4 regions of the Brevibacillus sp. IT-7CA2 genome follow, and region 2 is predicted to be linked to each of the others. Evidence: riboswitches for the same ligand, from Rfam matches in the RefSeq annotation. Region 2 holds a riboswitch; each other region holds the start of a gene.
What was found. A riboswitch is a leader RNA that binds a small molecule or an ion and turns the genes downstream of it on or off. The one in region 2 is predicted to bind cobalamin.
Positions count from the first base shown of each region.

Region 1: it holds a riboswitch for cobalamin, as region 2 does, so the genes downstream of both, ACM6JA_RS21630 (energy-coupling factor ABC transporter permease) here and metE (5-methyltetrahydropteroyltriglutamate--homocysteine S-methyltransferase) in region 2, are expected to answer to the same signal.
Region 3: it holds a riboswitch for cobalamin, as region 2 does, so the genes downstream of both, cobO (cob(I)yrinic acid a,c-diamide adenosyltransferase) here and metE (5-methyltetrahydropteroyltriglutamate--homocysteine S-methyltransferase) in region 2, are expected to answer to the same signal.
Region 4: it holds a riboswitch for cobalamin, as region 2 does, so the genes downstream of both, ACM6JA_RS10135 (ABC transporter substrate-binding protein) here and metE (5-methyltetrahydropteroyltriglutamate--homocysteine S-methyltransferase) in region 2, are expected to answer to the same signal.

Region 1 is NZ_CATKQT010000044.1:413,757-418,729, forward strand. It holds gene ACM6JA_RS21620 (GerAB/ArcD/ProY family transporter) at 1-342, opposite strand, end outside; gene ACM6JA_RS21625 (quinone-dependent dihydroorotate dehydrogenase) at 494-1,585, shown strand; cobalamin riboswitch at 1,718-1,912, shown strand; gene ACM6JA_RS21630 (energy-coupling factor ABC transporter permease) at 2,056-2,820, shown strand; gene ACM6JA_RS21635 (energy-coupling factor ABC transporter substrate-binding protein) at 2,817-3,101, shown strand; gene cbiQ (cobalt ECF transporter T component CbiQ) at 3,098-3,895, shown strand; gene ACM6JA_RS21645 (energy-coupling factor ABC transporter ATP-binding protein) at 3,892-4,740, shown strand; gene ACM6JA_RS21650 (hypothetical protein) at 4,796-4,960, shown strand.
Region 2 is NZ_CATKQT010000011.1:13,309-18,281, reverse strand. It holds gene nrdE (class 1b ribonucleoside-diphosphate reductase subunit alpha) at 1-593, shown strand, start outside; gene nrdF (class 1b ribonucleoside-diphosphate reductase subunit beta) at 649-1,599, shown strand; cobalamin riboswitch at 1,686-1,885, shown strand; gene metE (5-methyltetrahydropteroyltriglutamate--homocysteine S-methyltransferase) at 2,030-4,312, shown strand; gene ACM6JA_RS06575 (acyl-CoA thioesterase) at 4,327-4,824, shown strand; gene ACM6JA_RS06570 (MarR family winged helix-turn-helix transcriptional regulator) at 4,911-4,973, shown strand, end outside.
Region 3 is NZ_CATKQT010000033.1:204,272-209,244, forward strand. It holds gene ACM6JA_RS17620 (M15 family metallopeptidase) at 1-674, opposite strand, end outside; cobalamin riboswitch at 858-1,074, shown strand; gene ACM6JA_RS17625 (hypothetical protein) at 1,031-1,228, shown strand; gene cobO (cob(I)yrinic acid a,c-diamide adenosyltransferase) at 1,239-1,787, shown strand; gene cobD (threonine-phosphate decarboxylase CobD) at 1,784-2,899, shown strand; gene cobU (bifunctional adenosylcobinamide kinase/adenosylcobinamide-phosphate guanylyltransferase) at 2,896-3,435, shown strand; gene cobS (adenosylcobinamide-GDP ribazoletransferase) at 3,432-4,172, shown strand; gene ACM6JA_RS17650 (histidine phosphatase family protein) at 4,169-4,801, shown strand; gene cbiB (adenosylcobinamide-phosphate synthase CbiB) at 4,798-4,973, shown strand, end outside.
Region 4 is NZ_CATKQT010000011.1:738,854-743,826, forward strand. It holds gene ACM6JA_RS10125 (heme ABC transporter ATP-binding protein) at 1-708, opposite strand, end outside; gene ACM6JA_RS10130 (FecCD family ABC transporter permease) at 717-1,754, opposite strand; gene ACM6JA_RS10135 (ABC transporter substrate-binding protein) at 1,756-2,751, opposite strand; cobalamin riboswitch at 2,908-3,058, opposite strand; gene ACM6JA_RS10140 (MBL fold metallo-hydrolase) at 3,210-4,154, opposite strand; gene ACM6JA_RS10145 (pyridoxamine 5'-phosphate oxidase family protein) at 4,323-4,907, shown strand; gene ACM6JA_RS10150 (MerR family transcriptional regulator) at 4,955-4,973, opposite strand, start outside.

The DNA.
Region 1 (4,973 bases), on a different contig from region 2:
CAAGTAGTTTACGGTTGTCCAAGTTTGCGTATCGATCAGATTCGTTAGCGCCATTAGATACAGGCAAATCATGATTGGAACGAGCAAGAGATTGCTGACGATTTTTCCTGACCGTTGTGAAATCCATTCATACAAAGACTGTTGATCCAAACTTCGATTAATCACAAACAGCAGATACGCCCAGAAGGAAAAGGGGATACCAGCAAGCAACACGCTCAACCAAGCATCTCTTCCGGCTTTACTCAATAAGAGGGGGATGACGGTTACGTGGTTCGTAATGCCGATCGTCAGCATCATCACCATAATGGCTTGACCAATCCCGATTTTTCCGTCCACTTTCATGAAAGACTTATCCCCCTGTGCGTGGTGGTGCTGTTAGGATTTGCCTGCTTGCTTGGAAATATGTATCAGGTATAAAGGTTACATCCGTCCGAAAAAGTATGGTATTCTACTATGAGGTAAAAAGGTAGAAACAGAGTAAGGAGTGCAGCCGATGTATCAGCTCATAAGAAATTATCTGTTCCAGCAAGATGCGGAAGAGATTCATGAAAAGACAATTGGTGCCTTAAGGCTGGTGGAGGATTCTGCTCCAGGCAAAAGCATCCTGAAGATGATCTATCAGGTAAAAGACCAGCGGTTGGAGAATAAGCTGTGGGGAATGACGTTTCCGAATCCAGTCGGGCTTGCAGCCGGTTTTGATAAAAATGCAGAAGTCTATCATGCGTTGGGTGCTCTTGGTTTTGGGTTTGTGGAAATCGGGACGTTGACGCCGCAGGGGCAGCCAGGCAATCCGAAGCCGCGTTTGTTCCGATTGCCGGAACATCAAGCTGTCATTAACCGGATGGGCTTCAACAATCACGGTGCGTATTTGGCTTCCCAGCATTTGGTCGGTTACGCATACTCAGATGTTCCGATTGGGATTAACATTGGGAAAAACAAAGTAACGCCGAATGAAGAGGCGGCCATCGACTATAACAAATGTATGGACATGCTCTATGCATACGGTCACTATTTCGTCATTAACATCAGCTCTCCGAATACCCCGAATCTGCGTGACTTGCAGGAAACAGAGAGCTTGCGTCATTTGGTGCGTGCAGTAAGGGAAAAGGCGACCGAAATGGAAGCGCGTTCCATCAAGAAAAAACCGATATTGCTGAAAGTAGCACCAGACATGTCGGATGAGCACATGCGCGATGTTGTTCACGCTGCTGTTGAAGAAGGCATTTCCGGAATTATCGCTACCAATACGACACTGTCACGCGAGGCGGTTTCCGGACATCGATTTGCCGAGGAAGCTGGTGGCTTGAGCGGAAGACCTCTTACGGAGCGTTCCACTGCTTGGGTGAAGGAGATTTATCAAGAAGTAGGAGACAAGGTACCAATCATCGGTGTCGGAGGCATTTATAACGGCGAAGACGCCTACGCGAAAATCCGAGCAGGAGCCAGTCTCGTTCAGGTGTATACGGGGATGATTTATCAGGGCCCAGGTATCGCCAAACAAATTAACAAAAAGCTGCTCAAGCTCATGCAGCGCGATGGTTTTAAACATATTAGTGAAGTAATTGGCGTAGACGCAAAAGAATAGATAGAACAAGTACGCATAGGTCGATGGCTCCGTTTGTAGTGGGTCATCGACTTATGCGTTTTTGCTTATATTCTTCCGATTTATGTAGTGATCCGGTATAATGATGTGGACAAACATGAATTGTCTGTCAATTTCATATTGTCGGCGTTAGGTGCCTTTATGTGACGCATAAAGGGTAACAGGGAATCGGGTGAAAGTCCCGAGCGGTCCCGCCACTGTAACCAGGGAGCTCTCTTTGAGAAGGAAACCACTCATTTTTGTATGGGGAAGGACAAAGAGCGCATGGATCTGGAAGCCAGGAGACCTACCTAGTAGCCACACCCACAGAACCTTCGCGGAAAGGAGCGGTGAATACGAGGCAATGAGGCTGTATAGTCAGTCTGTTGTTTTGTGTGCACATCTCGTCCATTGATGGATGGGATTTTTTTGTTTGTAGGCAAAGAACGAAAGTCAGTGAAGGAGGAATGAACATGAATCGATCTCGTCTCGTATCAACTTGTCTGATGATCGCTGGCTTTGTCCTGTATTTTTTGCTCAATGAACCAGAGACAGGACATGCGATGCACATCATGGAAGGGTATTTGCCATTATCCTGGGCCTTATTTTGGTGGGCTGTCTTCTTGCCATTTTTTATTCTTGGGATTCGCTCGATTAACAAGATTGTCAAAGAACATCCCGAAATGAAGCTCCTTATTGGCGTTGCTGGAGCGTTTGCGTTTGTTTTATCTGCATTGAAAATCCCTTCGGTTACAGGCAGCAGCTCTCACCCGACTGGAACGGGGCTTGGCGCCATTATGTTTGGGCCTTTTGCGATGTCTGTGTTAGGGAGCATGGTGCTCTTGTTTCAAGCCTTGCTTTTGGCACATGGAGGTTTGACTACACTAGGGGCAAATGCTGTATCCATGGCTGTAGTAGGACCACTAGTGGCATTCGGAATCTATCGGATGATCATGAAGGTCAACGGAAGCCAACGTCTGGCTGTTTTTGCGGCGGCTGCTTTGGCTGACCTCGCTACCTATGTGGTGACTTCGATTCAACTGGCACTCGCATTTCCAGCTGAATCTGGTGGAGTGTTGGCCTCGTTTGCCAAATTTGCAGGAATTTTTGCATTCACGCAAGTACCGCTCGCAATCAGTGAAGGTCTGTTGACCGTCCTTGTTTGGAACTGGTTGTTATCTTACAACGCAAAAGAGCTTACACAGCTTCGTTTGCTCAAACGGGAGGAATCGCTGTGAAAAAAGGATGGAACTGGCTTTTACTCTCGGGGGTAATCGTACTCGCGATTGTCCCGCTGTTGCTGGTGCAGGATTCGGAATTTGGCGGCGCAGACGGCGTGGCAGAGGAAGCGATCAAGGAAATTGCTCCGAATTACGAGCCGTGGTTTCAACCGCTGATAGAACCACCAGGGGGAGAGACGGAGAGTCTATTGTTTGCGGTACAGGCGGCGTTGGGAGCGGGAGTGGTTGGCTACGCTGTAGGCTTGTACAAAGGTCGTTTGGATAAACGGAAAAAATGAACGGGCTGCAACTAGATTCTCTCTCTTATCAAAACAGGCTGAAACGTCTGCCGCCAGCTCATAAGCTATTGCTGGCGAGTGCATTGTTACTACTCGTCTTGGTGGGACATGTATGGATGCAGATGGCCGTCGTTGTTTGGATGACGGTATGGGTAGTGGTGTATGCCCGGATTCCTGTCCGTATCTATGGTGTCTTTATGATCGTGTCGCTCTCGTTTTTCGTGGCGGGGCTCCCTGCCCTATTGGTAGAAGGGGCGAGAGCAGGAGAAGTACACGTCCAGGTCGCGGCAGCATGGGAGTTGGGTTCGTATGTGCTCTATGTGCCTACGTCATCATTTAGTAAAGTTTGGGTTTTATTTTGGCGTACCATGGCGAGCTTATCTTGCTTTGCCTTCATTTTGTTTACCGTGCCGTTTGCTGAAATCTTGCAGGTGCTTCGCCGGCTTCGTATGCCTGTCCTTGTGACTGACTTATTAATGATCATGTATCGGTTTATTTTTGTGTTGGTAACGATTTCTCATCAGCTATGGATTGCCCAACGTTCTCGCGGAGGTCATCGCGGCTTCCGCGCGACACTTCGGGATACAGGGGTTCTCGTTGCGCAATTGTTTGTCAGAGCAATGCGCAAATACGAAGCTTTGCACAAAGGAATGGCGGCTAGAGGCTTCGGGGAGAGCATGCAGGTGCTCTCGTTTCATACACATGCTCGCTCGCGCCGCTATGAGTGGGAATCAATAGCAGGCTGTATGCTGCTGGTACTGCTTGAGTGGTGGACAGGAGGTTGGTGGTTATGACATCACGGTTGTTGGAGTTCATCGATTTGCAGTACACGTATCCGGGAGGGCGGGGCCCCGTCCTGTCAGGGCTGTCCTTATGGATTCCAGAGGGGAAAAAATGTGTCCTTTTGGGACGAAATGGCTGTGGGAAGTCGACCTTGTTCTTGCATGGAAACGGGATCATCGAGCCACAGCAGGGACAGGTGCTGTGGAAGGGGAAACCGCTGGTCTACAAACGAGCCGCACTGCAAGAGATGACACAAAAGGTAGGCTTGGTCTTTCAAGATCCCGAGCATCAGCTGATCGCAAGCACGGTCGCGGAAGATATATCCTACGGTTTATGCAATCAGAAGCTGCCTGAGGACGTAATCCGGGCAAAGGTAGAAAAGGTGCTGGATGCATTCGGATTGAGAGAACTGGCAGAAGCTCCGATTCATCATTTGAGCCTGGGACAAAAACGGCGTCTGGCACTCGCGGGGGTCATGGTCATGGAGCCTGAGCTTTTGCTGTTGGACGAGCCTACTGCGTATCTGGATCGCTATCAGACAAAAAATTTGTTGCGGGAGCTCGATGCCATTCACCGGCAAGGAACGACTGTTTTGATGGCGACACATGATATGGATATTGCCTTTGAATGGGCAGAATGGATTTGCATCATGGATGAAGGCAGGCTTGTGTTCGCGGGAGATCCGCAGGAGGCATTGGAAAATAGAACTATGCTGGAGAGTCTTCATCTGGGTATGCCGTTGCTCGTTGATGTGTGGGAGGCCCTGCCTGAACAGTGGAAGCGGGAACTTGGCGGTAATATTCCACGTTCGGTCGACGAGCTGCGAAAAATGCTCAGTGTTCAGCGGGTTTGGTGAATGGAGTGGGCGCTTTCGGGTAAGCTAACCCCAAAAAGCCATGGAGGTACACAGTATGGAACAAGACTCTGTCACTAGCACATCGGTCCCGAATCATCAGGAAAAAGGAATCTCTCGTCATGTAAAGGATGAACTGATGTATCAAGTATTGGAGAAAGAGATGACTACCGTCGAGCAGGAAAAGAAGATAAAAGATGATTATTTAAAAGGAAAGGCGTAAATTTGCGCCAAAA
Region 2 (4,973 bases):
TGGAAATCGCCAAGGAAACAGGCAATACCTTCTTGGGCTTTGAACAATCGGAATATGCAAAAGGGACTTATTTTAACAAGTACTTGACGAACGATTACAGCCCGCGGACGGAAAAAGCAAAGCTTCTCTTTGAAGGAATGCACATTCCGACGCCAGAGGATTGGGCAAAACTACAGCAAAAGGTGCAAAAGCATGGCGTTTACCATGCGTACCGTTTGGCGATTGCACCGACACAGAGCATTTCCTACATTCAGAATGCGACTTCTAGCGTGATGCCAATCGTTGAGCATATCGAAACGAGAACATATGCCAACTCGACGACGTATTACCCAATGCCGTACTTGTCGCAGGAAAACTATTTTTACTACAAATCGGCGTATGTGATCGATCAATTCAAAGTGATTGATCTGATTGCCGAAATTCAAGAGCACATCGACCAAGGAATTTCGACTGTGCTGCACGTGAACAGCAATATTTCAACCAGAGAACTGGCTCGCTATTACATTTACGCAGCGAAAAAAGGTCTGAAGTCACTCTACTATACGCGTACGAAGCATTTGACTGTAGAAGAGTGCATTAGCTGCGCTGTTTAGTGAACTCGATTTATAAATGGAAAAGCATCAAGCAAAAAGAGAAGAGGAACGCCATATGAAAGCAGTCAATTGGAACAGGCCGGACGACGATTTTACGATGACGTTTTGGAATCAAAACATCATGCAGTTCTGGACGGATGATGAGATTCCACTGTCAGATGACAAGATGTCCTGGATGGAGCTCAGTGCGACTGAACGCGACACATATAAAAAAGTATTGGGCGGTCTCACCTTGCTGGATACGGTTCAGGGTGGAGTAGGGATGCCGAAGATCATGGAGCATGTCGATGGACTGCAAAGAAAAGCGGTTCTCGCCTTCATGGGCATGATGGAGCAAATCCATGCCAAATCGTACAGCAGTATTTTTACAACGCTGGCATCGACTGAAGAGATTGACGGTATTTTTTCGTGGGTAGAAAACAATCCACATCTGCAAAAGAAAGCGGCCCTCATCTCGAAACGCTATCAAGAAATTGAGAAACCGAAAGACTTGTACATGGCGATGGTAGCGTCCGTCTTCCTGGAAAGCTATCTGTTTTACAGCGGCTTCTTCTATCCGCTCTATTTAGCGGGTCAAGGCAAGATGACAAGCAGCGGGGAAATTATCGATCTGATTGTTCGCGACGAGAGCATCCACGGACTCTATGTCGGCGTTCTCGCGCAAGAAGTCTATCAAGGCCTAAGTGTGGTCGAGCAGACCGCAGCAAAAGAGGAGCTGTATGCCCTTTTGCATGAGCTGCAAGAAAATGAAGAGGCCTATACGACTTCGTTGTATACGGAAATCGGATTGGCTGAAGAGGTTCATGTGTACGTGCGCTATAACGCGAACAAGGCTTTGATGAATCTGGGGCTGGACCCGCTATTCCCGGAGGAAGAAGTGAACCCGATCGTGCTGAATGGCATTCGCACGCAGACGAAGCAGCATGACTTCTTCTCGAAAAAAGGAAATGGTTATGTCCGCACGCTAAACGTAGAGCCGTTGACCGATGATGATTTTACATTTTAGTATGACAAAAAATGGATTCTGTGTTACTGTATGAACAGTATGCTGCCCTGCTCGTTTACTGGGGCACTTCACAGAACCACGATAATTTCATAAGAGTGGGAACAGGTTCTTTGGTTATCAAGATCAACCAAAGATGAAAAGGGAAGTCGGTGAGAATCCGACACGGTCCCGCCACTGTATGAGGGGAGTCGGCACATTTATCAGCCACTGATCCAAACGGATTGGGAAGGCATGTGCAGATGATGATCCCAAAGTCAGGAGACCTGCCTGTTTCGACGACACTGCTTAACCTACGGGAGATAGGGAGGTGTTAGGATGCTGTGATCTCAGTGCTTATTTGGCATTTCTAACGTTCTTTTTGATCGTTGGAGATGCCTTTTTTATTGGGCGGATTCAAGTCAAGATCGAATAAAGAATGGAGAGGAAGCTCATGAAAAGCAGCAATTTGGGATATCCACGGATCGGGAAGAACCGCGAGTGGAAAAAGGCATTGGAAGCATTTTGGGCAGGCACCATCGATGAGGCAAGCCTGGTACAGCAAATGGAGCAAATCCGTCACCATAACCTGTTGCGTCAGCAGGAAAAAGGGGTCGAGCTGATCCCTGTGGGTGACTTTACGTACTACGATCACATGCTGGATATGGCTGTGATGTTTGGGATGGTCCCCAAGCGTTATGAATACGAGGGAGGCCCGGTTTCATTAGCCACATACTTCGCCATGGCTCGTGGTTCGAAGGAAGCTGTCGCCAGCGAAATGACGAAATGGTTTAACACGAACTACCATTATATCGTCCCGGAGTTTGGTGCACGACAACCAGCCATAACCGAGAACAAGCCTCTCCAGGCATACTTGGAGGCTAAAGAAAAGTTTGGCATCATCGGAAAGCCCGTCATTGTAGGCCCGTATACGTTTGTCAAATTGTCCAAAGGATATGAGAAAAACGAATTTGAAATCGTCGTGGATCAACTCGTTCCGCTTTACATAGACGTTCTCCGCGAGTTGGAGCTGCACGGCGTGGAATGGGTGCAAATCGATGAGCCTGCATTTGTACTGGATGTATCGGAGCATGATCGCGCCATCATCAAACGTATCTATGCACAAATCGGTCAAGCACTACCACATCTACAGTGCATGCTGCAAACCTATTTTGAAGCGGTGGATTGGTACGAGGAGCTGATTCCCTTACCGGTAAAAGGAATTGGTCTTGATTTTGTACACGGAGCGAAGCGCAATCTGACCAATCTGAAAAAACACGGGTTTCCAGCAGACAAGATTCTCGGAGCGGGAATCATCGACGGTCGAAACATATGGCGTGCGTCCGTTGAGGAGAAGTGGGAGCTGGTCAAAGAAATTTCCGAGATCGTTCCACTCGAAAAGCTGTGGCTGCAGCCGTCCAGTAGTTTGTTGCATGTACCTGTAACGGTTGAAGCAGAGAGCGACTTGCCAGAGGAAGTCATGCCTGCATTGGCGTTTGCCGACGAAAAACTTGGGGAAGTACAGCTCTTAGTCCAAGGACTCCGATACGGTAAGTATGTCATTTCGAAAGAGATCGCCCAAAATGAAGCGGACTTGCTGAAGCTGGCATTATCTCCAGCGAGGAATCGTCGAGAAGTGCAGAATGCTTTACGTCAAATAGCTGCTGCAAAACTTGAAAGAAGTGTTCCTTATCTCGAACGTCGAGAGATTCAACAAAATACGTGGAAGTTGCCACTGTTGCCAACTACTACAATCGGAAGCTTCCCGCAGACAGCTGAGGTTCGCCAAGCCCGACAGCAGTTTAAAAAAGGTAACTGGACAGTGGAACAATACGATGCTTTCATTCAGGCGCAAATCAAGGAATGGATAGAGATACAAGAAGAGCTCGGTCTGGACGTCCTCGTTCATGGGGAGTTCGAACGAACAGATATGGTTGAGTATTTTGGCGAAAAGCTCGATGGCTTTTTGTTCACGAAAAACGGTTGGGTGCAGTCATATGGCTCGCGCTGCGTGAAGCCACCTATTATTTACGGAGATGTGGAGTTTGTAGCACCGATGACGGTCAAAGAAAGTGTGTATGCAAAATCATTGACCGCCAAACCAATGAAGGGTATGTTAACTGGCCCAGCAACCATTCTGAATTGGTCGTTTGCTCGAGTCGATGTCTCCAGACAAGAGGTGTGCGAGCAAATCGCATTGGCATTGCGAAAAGAAGTAGAAGCATTGGAAGAAGCGGGGATTCTCATGATTCAAGTCGATGAACCAGCGCTGCGCGAAGGATTGCCGCTCAAAAACGAAGAGCAGGCAGCTTATCTCGAATGGGCTGTCAGAGCGTTTCGTCTAGCGACCTCCACCGTTGCACCGAGCACCCAAATTCATACACATATGTGCTATTGCGAATTCCATGATTTCATGGATGTCATCAGCGAACTCGATGCCGATGTGATTTCGATTGAAACTTCCCGCAGCCATGGAGAGCTCGTGTCTGTATTCGAAACAGGTACGTATGACAAAGGCATCGGGCTTGGCGTATACGATATCCATAGCCCCCGAATTCCAGCTGTCTCAGAAATGGAAGATATGGTAGCACGAGGTGTACAAGTACTTCCACCAGATCAATTTTGGATTAACCCGGATTGCGGGCTGAAGACACGAGGGAGAGAAGAAACCGTTCAGTCATTACGAAACATGGTTGCGGCAACGAAGGCGATTCGGAGTCGTTTGACAGCCCAGTAGGGAAGTTGCACACGATGAAAGGAGCCACACCACAAATGATGACTGAAGCACGACCGATCCAACAATCGAGAACCTTTTTGACTGATCTCGTCTTTCCACCGGATACCAATCACCACCACACCATTTTCGGTGGGAAAGTCATGGCATATGTAGACAAGATCGCCTGCATCGCAGCCATGCGACATTGCCGTAAACCTGTTGTCACTGCGTCCAGCGATTCCTTCGATTTTCTCGCACCAATCAAGACAGGAGAAGCGATCAACCTGGAGGCTTATGTCACCTGGACTCATAAGACATCGATGGAAGTATTCGTGAGAGTGGAAGCGGAGAACTTGTTGACAGGGGAAAAGCGCATGACAGCACGCGCGTATCTGACAATGATTGCCCTCGACGATCAAGGAAAGCCGACGCTTGTCCCGAATGTCATTCCCACCACAGAGGAAGAACGTAATCAGTTTGAAAAAGCAAAGGAACGACATGCGTTACGAAAAAGGCGGAAAGCAGAGTTGTAAGGAGCAAAACCCCTCGTCCTAAATGGGATCGGGGGGTTTTGTCTCACTCGCTTGACAATACTTAGATATCGAACTATACTGATCTCATGATAAAAGGAAATGCAGCTTCACTCATTAGCCATATTAGAGATGTAGTCAATAAGCTCATT
Region 3 (4,973 bases), on a different contig from region 2:
CCATAGATCGGCTCCTGCTGCGTTTTTTGTCCCCAGGTGCGCGTCCCATACTCGAAATGCCACCATTCTTTCGGATAGTTGACGAATCCGGCGGCGGTCATCAAATGATAGAGCAGTCGGCGATTGTCTCGAATCTCGATGTCTTTTTGTGTAGGCTGTACGAGTTCTTCATAATGGCGAGTTGCAGCCCTTACACTGAAATCATCGAAGGCTGTCCCCATCTCCAACCAGCCATCAGGTCCTGCGATAGTCAGATCGACTGCGCCACCGGATAGGTGAGGGGACGGCTTGGAGAGGTCTGTTGTTGGATAAGCGACGAATTTGCTCAATTCATCGGTGAGCGCGGGTCCTTCCTGCCAGCCTTGTGAAAGCAAGGCTTCACGGAAACGTTCATACAAGGATGCCTGTACCTCGAACGAGCGCCAGCCGTCCAACACGACGAGCTTGTAGCCAACAGGCAGTTGCGCGACTGCTGTGGCGAGCTTGCGTGCTGCCCCTTCTCGCAAAAAGGCTTCTGGCTGTGTTCCGGCATAGCCCTCGTGGTAGTAGGCTGGATAGACTGTGATTTGTTCACAAAGGGAAGAGAGTGGGATCATCGGTTCGCCACATTCATTGATCGGCAGTGGGCTGGGGAGGACCATGTCTGGTATTTTTGGAATCGGAGGAAATAGCATGACTGCACACCACTTTCGATTGTTTTGCCAATAGGGTAACGAAAAACGTCAAGTAAGTAAATGATAATTATCTCGAATTTTCTGCCAATTGACACCTGCGACGAATCGGCAGCTTTTGCTTGAATCCTCGGTAGCTTTTGCTATTATTAAAGCAAGTGCTTGTCAACGAAACGAATGACATTTACATATGGAAGAGAAACAGGTCCTTGTTTTTGCGAAACCGATTCGCAGGAGCAAGGTTAAAAGGGAAGTTTGGTGAAAAGCCAACGCGGTCCCGCCACTGTAAGAGAGTAGCTGTTCTTCAAGGCACCATGCCATCCACTGCCCATCCGGGAGCGGGAAGGAGAAGAAGAGCGATGATCCTCGAGCCAGGAGACCTGCCTGTTTTTATGTTTACACTGATTTCCTTCGGGTCAAAGGAAGAGGTGAGGATTGTTGCTTTCAGCTATCCGCGCTTTGTTTTTCCTTACGTACTGGGGGAAACAGAGCGCTTTTTTTGTTGGCTTCGGAAAGTATTTGGAGGAAACAGCGGAGTTAAATACGTCACTTTTTGAGGTGGTCACGATGGAGAAAAACGATAAGAAGAGGGGCTTGACCCTCGTTTACACAGGAGACGGCAAAGGAAAAACGACGGCAGCAGTCGGATTGGCTGTGCGGGCGACAGGGCGCGGAAAAAAGGTGCTGATGGTTCAATTCATCAAGTCGCCGGAGCGTACTTACGGAGAAAAGATTGTTTTCGATAAATTGGGCATTGAAATTGTGCAAAAGGGCGTTGGCTTCACATGGACGAAGACACCGGAGGAGCATCGTCAGGCATTGAAAGAAGCTTGGGCGTTTGCGAGCGAAAAGCTCTCTTCCGGAGCGTACGATGTCGTCATTCTGGATGAGCTGAATAATGCATTGGCGATTGACCGCTTCCCGATTGACGATGTGTTGCCATTGTCCGATGTCTTGGAAGCGATTCAAAACAGGCCAAATCATATCCACCTCGTGATTACGGGACGGGCAGCAAAGCAGGAGATTTTGGACATCGCAGATTTGGTGACAGAGATGAAGCCAATCAAGCATTACTACGATGAAGGGATTCCAGCTGTGCTGGGGGTAGAGTTTTGACAAGCGCAGGTGTAATAGAAACGTACGGTCATGGTGGAGACTTGCTGAGCGCAGCGCAGCGTTTTGGTCGAGAGCCAGGGCAGTTTCTGGATTACAGTGCCAATATTAATCCGCTGGGGATGCCAGCAAGCGTTCGTGAGATGCTGCTGGCTTCGTTAGCTGCTGTAGCGCATTACCCAGACCCTGGACATCGTGTGTTTCGTCATGCACTGGCAAAACGGCTGCAAGTGCCGGAGGAATGGTTGCTGCCTGCCAATGGTGCAGCAGAGGCAATGGCATTGGCCATTCTCGGTCTTTCGCCGCAAACGGTTGGTGTGGTATATCCTTGCTTTTCGGAATACGCGCAACTTTCCGAGCAGTATGGTGCCCATGTCATTGGCTGCTTCGGGAAGGAGGCGAACGGGTACAAGCCCGATCCTGTAGAGCTGCACACTCTTTTTACGCAGTCTGATCTCGTATTTGTCGGGTCGCCAAACAATCCGACCGGAATCCTGTATCAACCGGATGAGCTGCGTCAAATGGCGGAATGGACGAAAGAGACCAATACGTGGCTCATCGTGGATGAGGCTTTTCTCGATTTTGTGGAGGAAGAGCGGCAGTATACATTGGCAACGCAACTGGAGCGCTTTCCCCGTGTGATTTTGATGCGTTCGATGACGAAAATGTACGCGATCCCGGGATTGCGCCTGGGTTATGCGATTGCGCATCCAGATGTCATTGCGAAGATGCGCCAGAAGCAAGTGAGCTGGAGCGTGAATGCACTAGCCCTTTTAGCTGGAGAACTGTGCTTGCAGGAGCAGGCATACGAGGAACAGACGCGCAGGCTCATAAAAGCAGAACGTGCGTATTTGACTGATTGCATCCGTAGTGAGTTGGGCTGGCAGGTATGGCCGGGGGAGGCAAACTTTTTGTTGCTGCGATCGCCAGAAGGATTGCCAGCTGAACAATTGCAGGCACGGCTCGGCAAAAAAGGCGTTCTGATCCGCAACTGTGCGATGTATCCCGGTTTGACGGCACATGATGTGAGAATCGCAGTGCGTGGACGAGAGGAAAATGAACGACTTCTGGCAGCGCTTCGCGAGGTCCATGCGGAAGGAAGTGAACAGCGATGAGCTTGGTGCTGGTAACAGGCGGTGTCCGTTCAGGAAAAAGCCGCTACGCGGAAGAGCTTGCGATGACGTTGAGCAGTCGAGTCCTGTACGTGGCGACAGGCAAGGCCTGGGATGATGAAATGAAGCAGAGAATCGAGCTGCATCAGGCACGTCGTCCGTTGGAATGGGGCTGTGTGGAGGTAGGAGAGCGCTTAACCGATTACCAAGCATTTAGTGAGCAGTATGATGTGGTGTTGATCGATTGTCTGTCCACCTGGGTGAGTAATCGGTTGATGAGCGTGGATGAGTCGGAATGGAGAAGTCCTTCACACACGCAAGCCCTGTTGCAGGAGGCAGAGGCATGGCTGTTCCTCGTTCAGAATTCCCCGCAAAGAGTCATTGCTGTTACAAGCGAGGTCGGATTGGGCGGTGTAGCCTTGAGTCGTTTGGGCAGATGGTTCGCGGATGTGCTGGGCGATGTCAATCAGAGAAGTGCGCGACAAGCGGACGCCGTCTACGCGGTTTTGTCAGGGATACCGTGGAGGATCAAAGGATGAATGCATTTTTACACGCGATCTCGTTTTTTACGCGTATTCCGGTTCCGTGGCTTCGTCCTTCAGAGGATGCGTGGAGAAAAAGCGTCAACTGGTATCCCGCAGTTGGTTTGATCATCGGTTTACTGCTATGGGGTGTACATCAGGCAGGCCTGCTGTTGTTTAGTCCTTGGATCGCGGCTATTTTGACGTTGGTCGCATGGGTCTACGTGACTGGTGGTCTTCATATGGATGGGTGGATGGACCTCGCGGACGGTCTTGGCAGCAGCAGACCGAGAGAGCAAATACTGGCGATTATGAAGGACAGCCGCGTAGGTGCGATGGGCGTTCTTGCTGCGATTATGCTGTTGCTGATCAAGGCGGGTGCAGTCGTAGAGCTAGCACATCCGGGATGGGGCAGCTTTTTGATCGTAGCACCAGTGGCAGCGAGGACACATGTGCTTTTGTCGATCAAGCTCTGGCCCTATCTTTCGGCAGACAAAGGGATTGGAAAAGGCATCAGTGCTGGGCTTTCCGTTTCCTCTATCATCGTGAGCTACATCATCGTGTTTGCCGCAGGTTGGTATCTTGGGGGCTTGCAGGTCATCACAGCCACTTTCCTGTCGCTATTGTTCGCTCTACTGTTTTCACGCTCGGTTGCAAAAAAGCTAGGCGGTTTAAATGGAGACTGCTACGGGGCTGTTATCGAAAGCAGTGAAGCGGTCGTTCTGCTGGTGTTAGTCGGGAGCTGGTGGTTATGAAGCTAGTTTGGATACGCCACGGGGAGACAGACAGCAATCGTGAGCATCGATATTTGGGGCATAGCGATATTCCTTTGAATGAACGCGGTTATCTGCACGCGAGTGAGTTGGCCAAGGAATTACCAGTGCTCATTGGGGGACCTGCTGCGATTTACTCGAGCGACCTGCTCAGATGCATGCAGACTGCCGAACCACTCGCAGCTGCTTTGGGGCTAACGGTAATTCCGGAGCCAGCATTGAGAGAGCTGTCTTTTGGTGAGTGGGAGCTGATGACCTACGACGAGCTGATGGTGTCGGACTCTGTGCGAGCTACGAGGTGGTACGACGATCCTTTTCGAAATCGACCTCCACAAGGGGAGAGCTTGGAAGAGCTGGGGATGCGCGTGGATCGTTGGCTACGGTCCTTGTTGGAGAGAGCGGACAAGGAGGAGGCATCCGATCCAGTCGTCATCGTCACACATGGCGGCGTGATTCGCTGGTTCCAGGCCGCGTGGCTCGAAAACAATCCTGACCGATATTGGCAGGTCGATGGCGTTAAGCATGGGGAGGCTCTGGTAGCGGAATGCTTGGATGCGCAAGGGCAGAGTTGGATGCGACAACCCCTGAAGAGTAAGAGAGGGACAACATGACAGAAGTATGGATATTATGCGCGGCCTACTTGATTGATCGGGTGGTAGGAGACCCCAGGAGCCTGCCACATCCAGTGATCATCATGGGCTGGTGGATTACACGATTGGAACGGGTCATACGTTTTCTCGTCAAAAAGGAGTCGCATTTGAGGCTAGCAGGAGTCCTGTTCCC
Region 4 (4,973 bases), 730 kb from region 2:
TCCGTATACAGCCTCTATCCTGTCACTTTGCAAGATGTCTTTTGGAGCGCCAACGCTTATCTGCTTTCCTTTATGCAGCATCAAAATACGATCGCAGTATAGGGAGGCCAGATTCAGATCGTGCAGCACAGCAATGACCGTCACCTGCGTCGTCTTTTGCCATTTTCTCACGATGTCCATGAGTTGAATCTGGTACCCGATATCGAGGTAAGTCGTGGGTTCATCGAGCAACAGCACCTGAGGTCTTTGGATTAATGCCTTCCCTAAAGCTACGCGCTGCTTTTCTCCACCACTCAACTGATCCAGTGTGCGCTCTTCCAAATGTTCAAGACCGAGCATCTGAACGATTTCATCAATGAGCGATGCGACATCCTGCTTCTCTTCCCCTAGCCAATTTTGGTAAGGAAAGCGCCCCATCTCCAACACCTCTCGGACACGAAAACCGACTGGCGGCAGACCCTCTTGCTCCAAAACAGCCAGTATTTTGGCAAGCTCTTTGCGTGGATATGAATGAAGCTTTTTCTCTTGAAGCAAAATGTCTCCTGCATCTGCCTTGATGACACCTGAAATCATTTTCAGCAAGGTGGATTTACCGCTTCCATTCGGTCCGATGATGCCAAAAAATTCTCCCTTGTCCACGCAAAAATCGATGCCGTGCAAAACAGGCGTATCTTGATACGATTTTTGTAAGTTGCGCACATTGATCATTACTTACGTTACCTCTTCCTAAAGCGTTTATTTTGCTTCAATAAATAGGCGAAAAACGGTGCTCCCAGAAATGCTGTCACGACACCGAGCGGGATTTCCGTTGGACTCAGCAGCATTCTGGCAAGAGTGTCGGCCCACAGCACATAAATACCACCGCAGATCGCAGCCATCGGAAGTAAAATACGATGGTCAGGACCAACCAGCATTCGGACGAGATGCGGTACCACCAGGCCAACGAACCCGATAATTCCCGCGATAGAAACCGCCGCTGCAGTCAGGAGAGTCGAGACGACTAGAACCACCAGCTTCGTTCGATCCACATGGACGCCGAGATGCGCAGCCTGCCGCTCCCCCAACGCAAATAGGTTTAGGGAACGCGCATAGCTAACGAGCACCATGCCTCCGATGACCAAGTAAGGAATCAAGACGTACGTAAAGGCCCAGCCGCGAAATGACAGGCTGCCCATAAGCCAGAACACGATCTCATTCACCGTCTGGTCGGATAGCGACACCATAAATGAAACGAGAGAGCCGAGAAAAGCCTGCACCACTACCCCAGACAAAATCAGGCTCTCCGTTTGCAGCTTTCCTTGCGTGTTCGCGAGTCCGAGGACGATCCATAGACTGAGCAGTCCTGTAAGAAAAGCGACGACAGGCGTGCTCCATGCACCCAAAAAGCTGATTTGCAAGCCAAAAAGGATCAAGAAAGCTGCTCCGACAGCAGAACCGGATGCCACGCCCATCGTAAACGGATCGGCGAGCGGATTGCGCAAAACTCCCTGAAAGCCCGCTCCTGCAAGTGACAAGCAGGCCCCAATCAAGACAGCCAATACAACGCGTGGAAAACGAACCTTCATGACAATTTGCTCAGATGACTCCGGCCACGTTACGGTGATCCACTCAGACAAGCCAGGGATTTGATGGAGCAGGATGAGCCATACTTGCGAAATGGGGAGGTGTGCCGCTCCCATCGAGATGCTGATGACTATTGATGCCAAAAGGACGAGACAGCTGACTCCTCCCCATATGAACAATCGTTTCTTCATTTTATTTCACCAAATCAGGGTAAATCGCCTTGGCTACTTCGATCAAGCCTTGTGTAATACGCGGACCAGGACGGGACAAAATATTTTGGTCCATGCCAAAGATTTGTTTTTCACGAATCGCCTTCATTTTATCCCAGCCATTACGCTTGGCGATCATATCCTCCAGTTTGACGCCTGTCTTTTCATCGGTAATTCCGCTCGCATACAAAATGACGTCTGGGTCGTTTTGCAAAATCTTTTCTTCACTGATCGGATTCCATCCTTCGGTGTCGGAGGCAATGTTTGTCGCCCCAGCCAGTGTGATGAGTTCGTCCATGAATTCGCCTTTTCCGACTGTCCAGCCTGGGGAAAATTCCAGGTATACCTTTTTCTTCTCTTCCGGTTTTACATTTTTCACTGCTTCTTGAACGTACGCGATATCCTTCTTCATTTGCGCGACGACTTTTTCAGCTTGCTCCTGTGTGTTGGTGATAACGCCCATCGCCAAAACATTGTTTAGGATGTCGTCCATCTTTGTCGGATGGGTAATATAGACTGGCATTCCGAGAGATTTGAGCTTGTCAGCCACTGGCTTTTCCATCGAAATCCCACCAACGACCATATCCGGCGTTTGAGCGAGAATCGCTTCTTCATTTGGTTTGACGACTCCGCCAATTTTCGGCTTTGCCTTCGCAGCATCTGGATAATCATCATAGTCTGAGACAGCTACAATCCGATCTTCCAAGCCTAATGCGAACAAAATTTCTGTCTCGGCAGGTGATGTCGAGACGATTCGCTCAGGAGCTTTTGCAAAGGTTACTTCTTTTCCTGTCGCATCCGTAACTGTCAACGGATACGTTGTTTGTTTTGCAGGCTGCTCGGCCGCATTCTCTTGCGGTGCTGTCTGCGGTGCGCTTGTTTGTCCACCTGGTGCTGGTTGGCCGTTATCGTTACCGGCACAACCTGCGAGGCTCGCCGCAACTAGTAGTGGGATCATAAATTGCAATGAACGTTTCATATGTAGAACTTCCTTTCTGCATGTCTGATTGACTGTACCTTCCAATAAAAAAATCGACCCTTGCTTCCATTCGGAAATCAAAGGGTCGGCACCTCAGGGGCAAACAGACAGGACGGTCTGTTTCCTGAAATAGGCCGATCCTTTCCGCGAAGGCAACAGGCACTAAAACAAACAGGCAGGTCTCCTGGCTTACGGCTGAGGAACGAGCCGATTTACAGTGGCGGGACCGCGTCGGATTTTCACCGACTTCCCTTTTCACCCGATCTTTTTGTTAAAAAGACGAGGCACCTATTTGTTGTTACGTTTGAAATTGTCACAGTCCATGACTCACCCTACATCATAGCATTCCTTGGATGAAAAAAGAATGACAAACACATAAGCCAATACTTTCTTGCCTCCTAAAAATGAAAAACGCCTGAACAAAAGGTTCAGGCAAATGTAAAGCTTTTGGCAGGCTATTACCCTCGTTTGTGCAAACAATCTAGAATGCCCATGGAGCATACTTGTAAATCGAGCTTGAGTACCTCGAAAACTTCGTGGTCACCACTGATGCCTTGTGACTGTAGATGATCCGAGACTCGTTCAAATAACTTACGAGACAGTTCGTCATAGGTTTGCCCGGCAGCAATCGTTGATTCTCCTTCCGCCACAAACACGGGGAGCCACTCACGTATTTGGCGGTACACGTCGTCTACCTGCTCTGACATCCCAAAATGACCAAAGTAAATGCGACTTAGCTTCCGCGCTTCAAAACGGCTTAGAGACGCTAACATGGCATCCGGGTCAAACTGATTCGGCGAAGTAGATGGAAGCACGAGGTGTATGCCATCCTTTTTAAGCTGTGGATAGAGTACACCTGCGGTATCACCTGTGAACATGCCACGGCTTACTGGATCGTAGATGCTGAAGTGATGATTGGCATGCCCTGGCGAATCCAGAAACTCCAACACGCAATTCTCTCCGATCTTTAGTGTATCCCCGTCCCCGCGAATCAAAATCCGCTCCTCGAGAACCGCCTCAATCGGATCAAACAATCGATCAAAATCATCATGATACACCGCTCTCGCCCCTGCGATCAGTCGGCTCGGATCTACGAGATGACGTGCACCTTTCGGGTGGACGACGACCTTTGCGTTCGGACAATCCTTCAGAAACAGTCCTACTCCTCCTGCATGATCCAAGTGTATGTGCGTCACGATGATGTATTTTACTTGTTCCGGTGTATAACCGAGCTTGGCGAGACCGGCCTTGATGTATGGGACGGAGGGGCTTGGCCCTGTTTCTACCAATGTGAGCTCCTCTTCCGCGATCACATACGTCCCTGTACGTTCTGCCCAGCCCATATCGAAACCGTCTATTAAATGGATGCGTTTCCCTAAATAAATTGGCTCTGTTGCTTGCATGTAAATACTCCTCCTTTTCAAAAGTCTCGTGTAGTTATTGTGATGCGTGAATATTTACACTTTACCATCTATTTGGGACGGATTGGGAATGCATAACACAAAATCTTCATATTTTCATGATAATATGAGGGCAGCAAAAACAATTCCATTATCTGGAGGAGTGCGAAAATGGGGAAGCTTTTTTCTGAATTACGACCTGAGCATGAGGCGTTCATCAAGAAGCAACAGATGTTTTTTGTTGCCTCTGCTCCTATGGACACAGATGGTCACGTGAATCTTTCACCGAAAGGGTACGATTCTTTTCGCATATTATCGCCTACCGAGGTCGCCTATTTGGACCTGACTGGAAGTGGAAACGAAACCAGCGCTCATCTCCAGGAAAATGGCAGGATAACTCTTATGTTCTGTGCGTTTGAAGGCCCCCCTCTCATCATGCGCCTATTCGGCAAAGGGACGGTTATTCTCCCAGATACGCCTCGGTGGGATGAGCTCGTAAAAGACTTCCCGCTTCTCCCTGGCGCTCGTCAAATCATTACCGTCAACATACAGGAAGTAAAGACCTCTTGCGGCTGGGCTATCCCCTTCTATTCCTTTTCAAAAGAACGCGACACCCTTCAAAAATGGACCTTGGCTAAAGACGAACAAGAACTGCTTGATTATCAAAAGGAAAACAACGTAGTAAGCATGGATGGATTGCCAACCCCATTGGGACAAAAGCTTTTTCCCACAGTAGGAGGGGATAACGAAAAGTAAAACACAAAGAAGCTGCCCTGCTCGCAGCTTCTTTTTTTGAAATCTCTTTACTTACTCGTATAAATG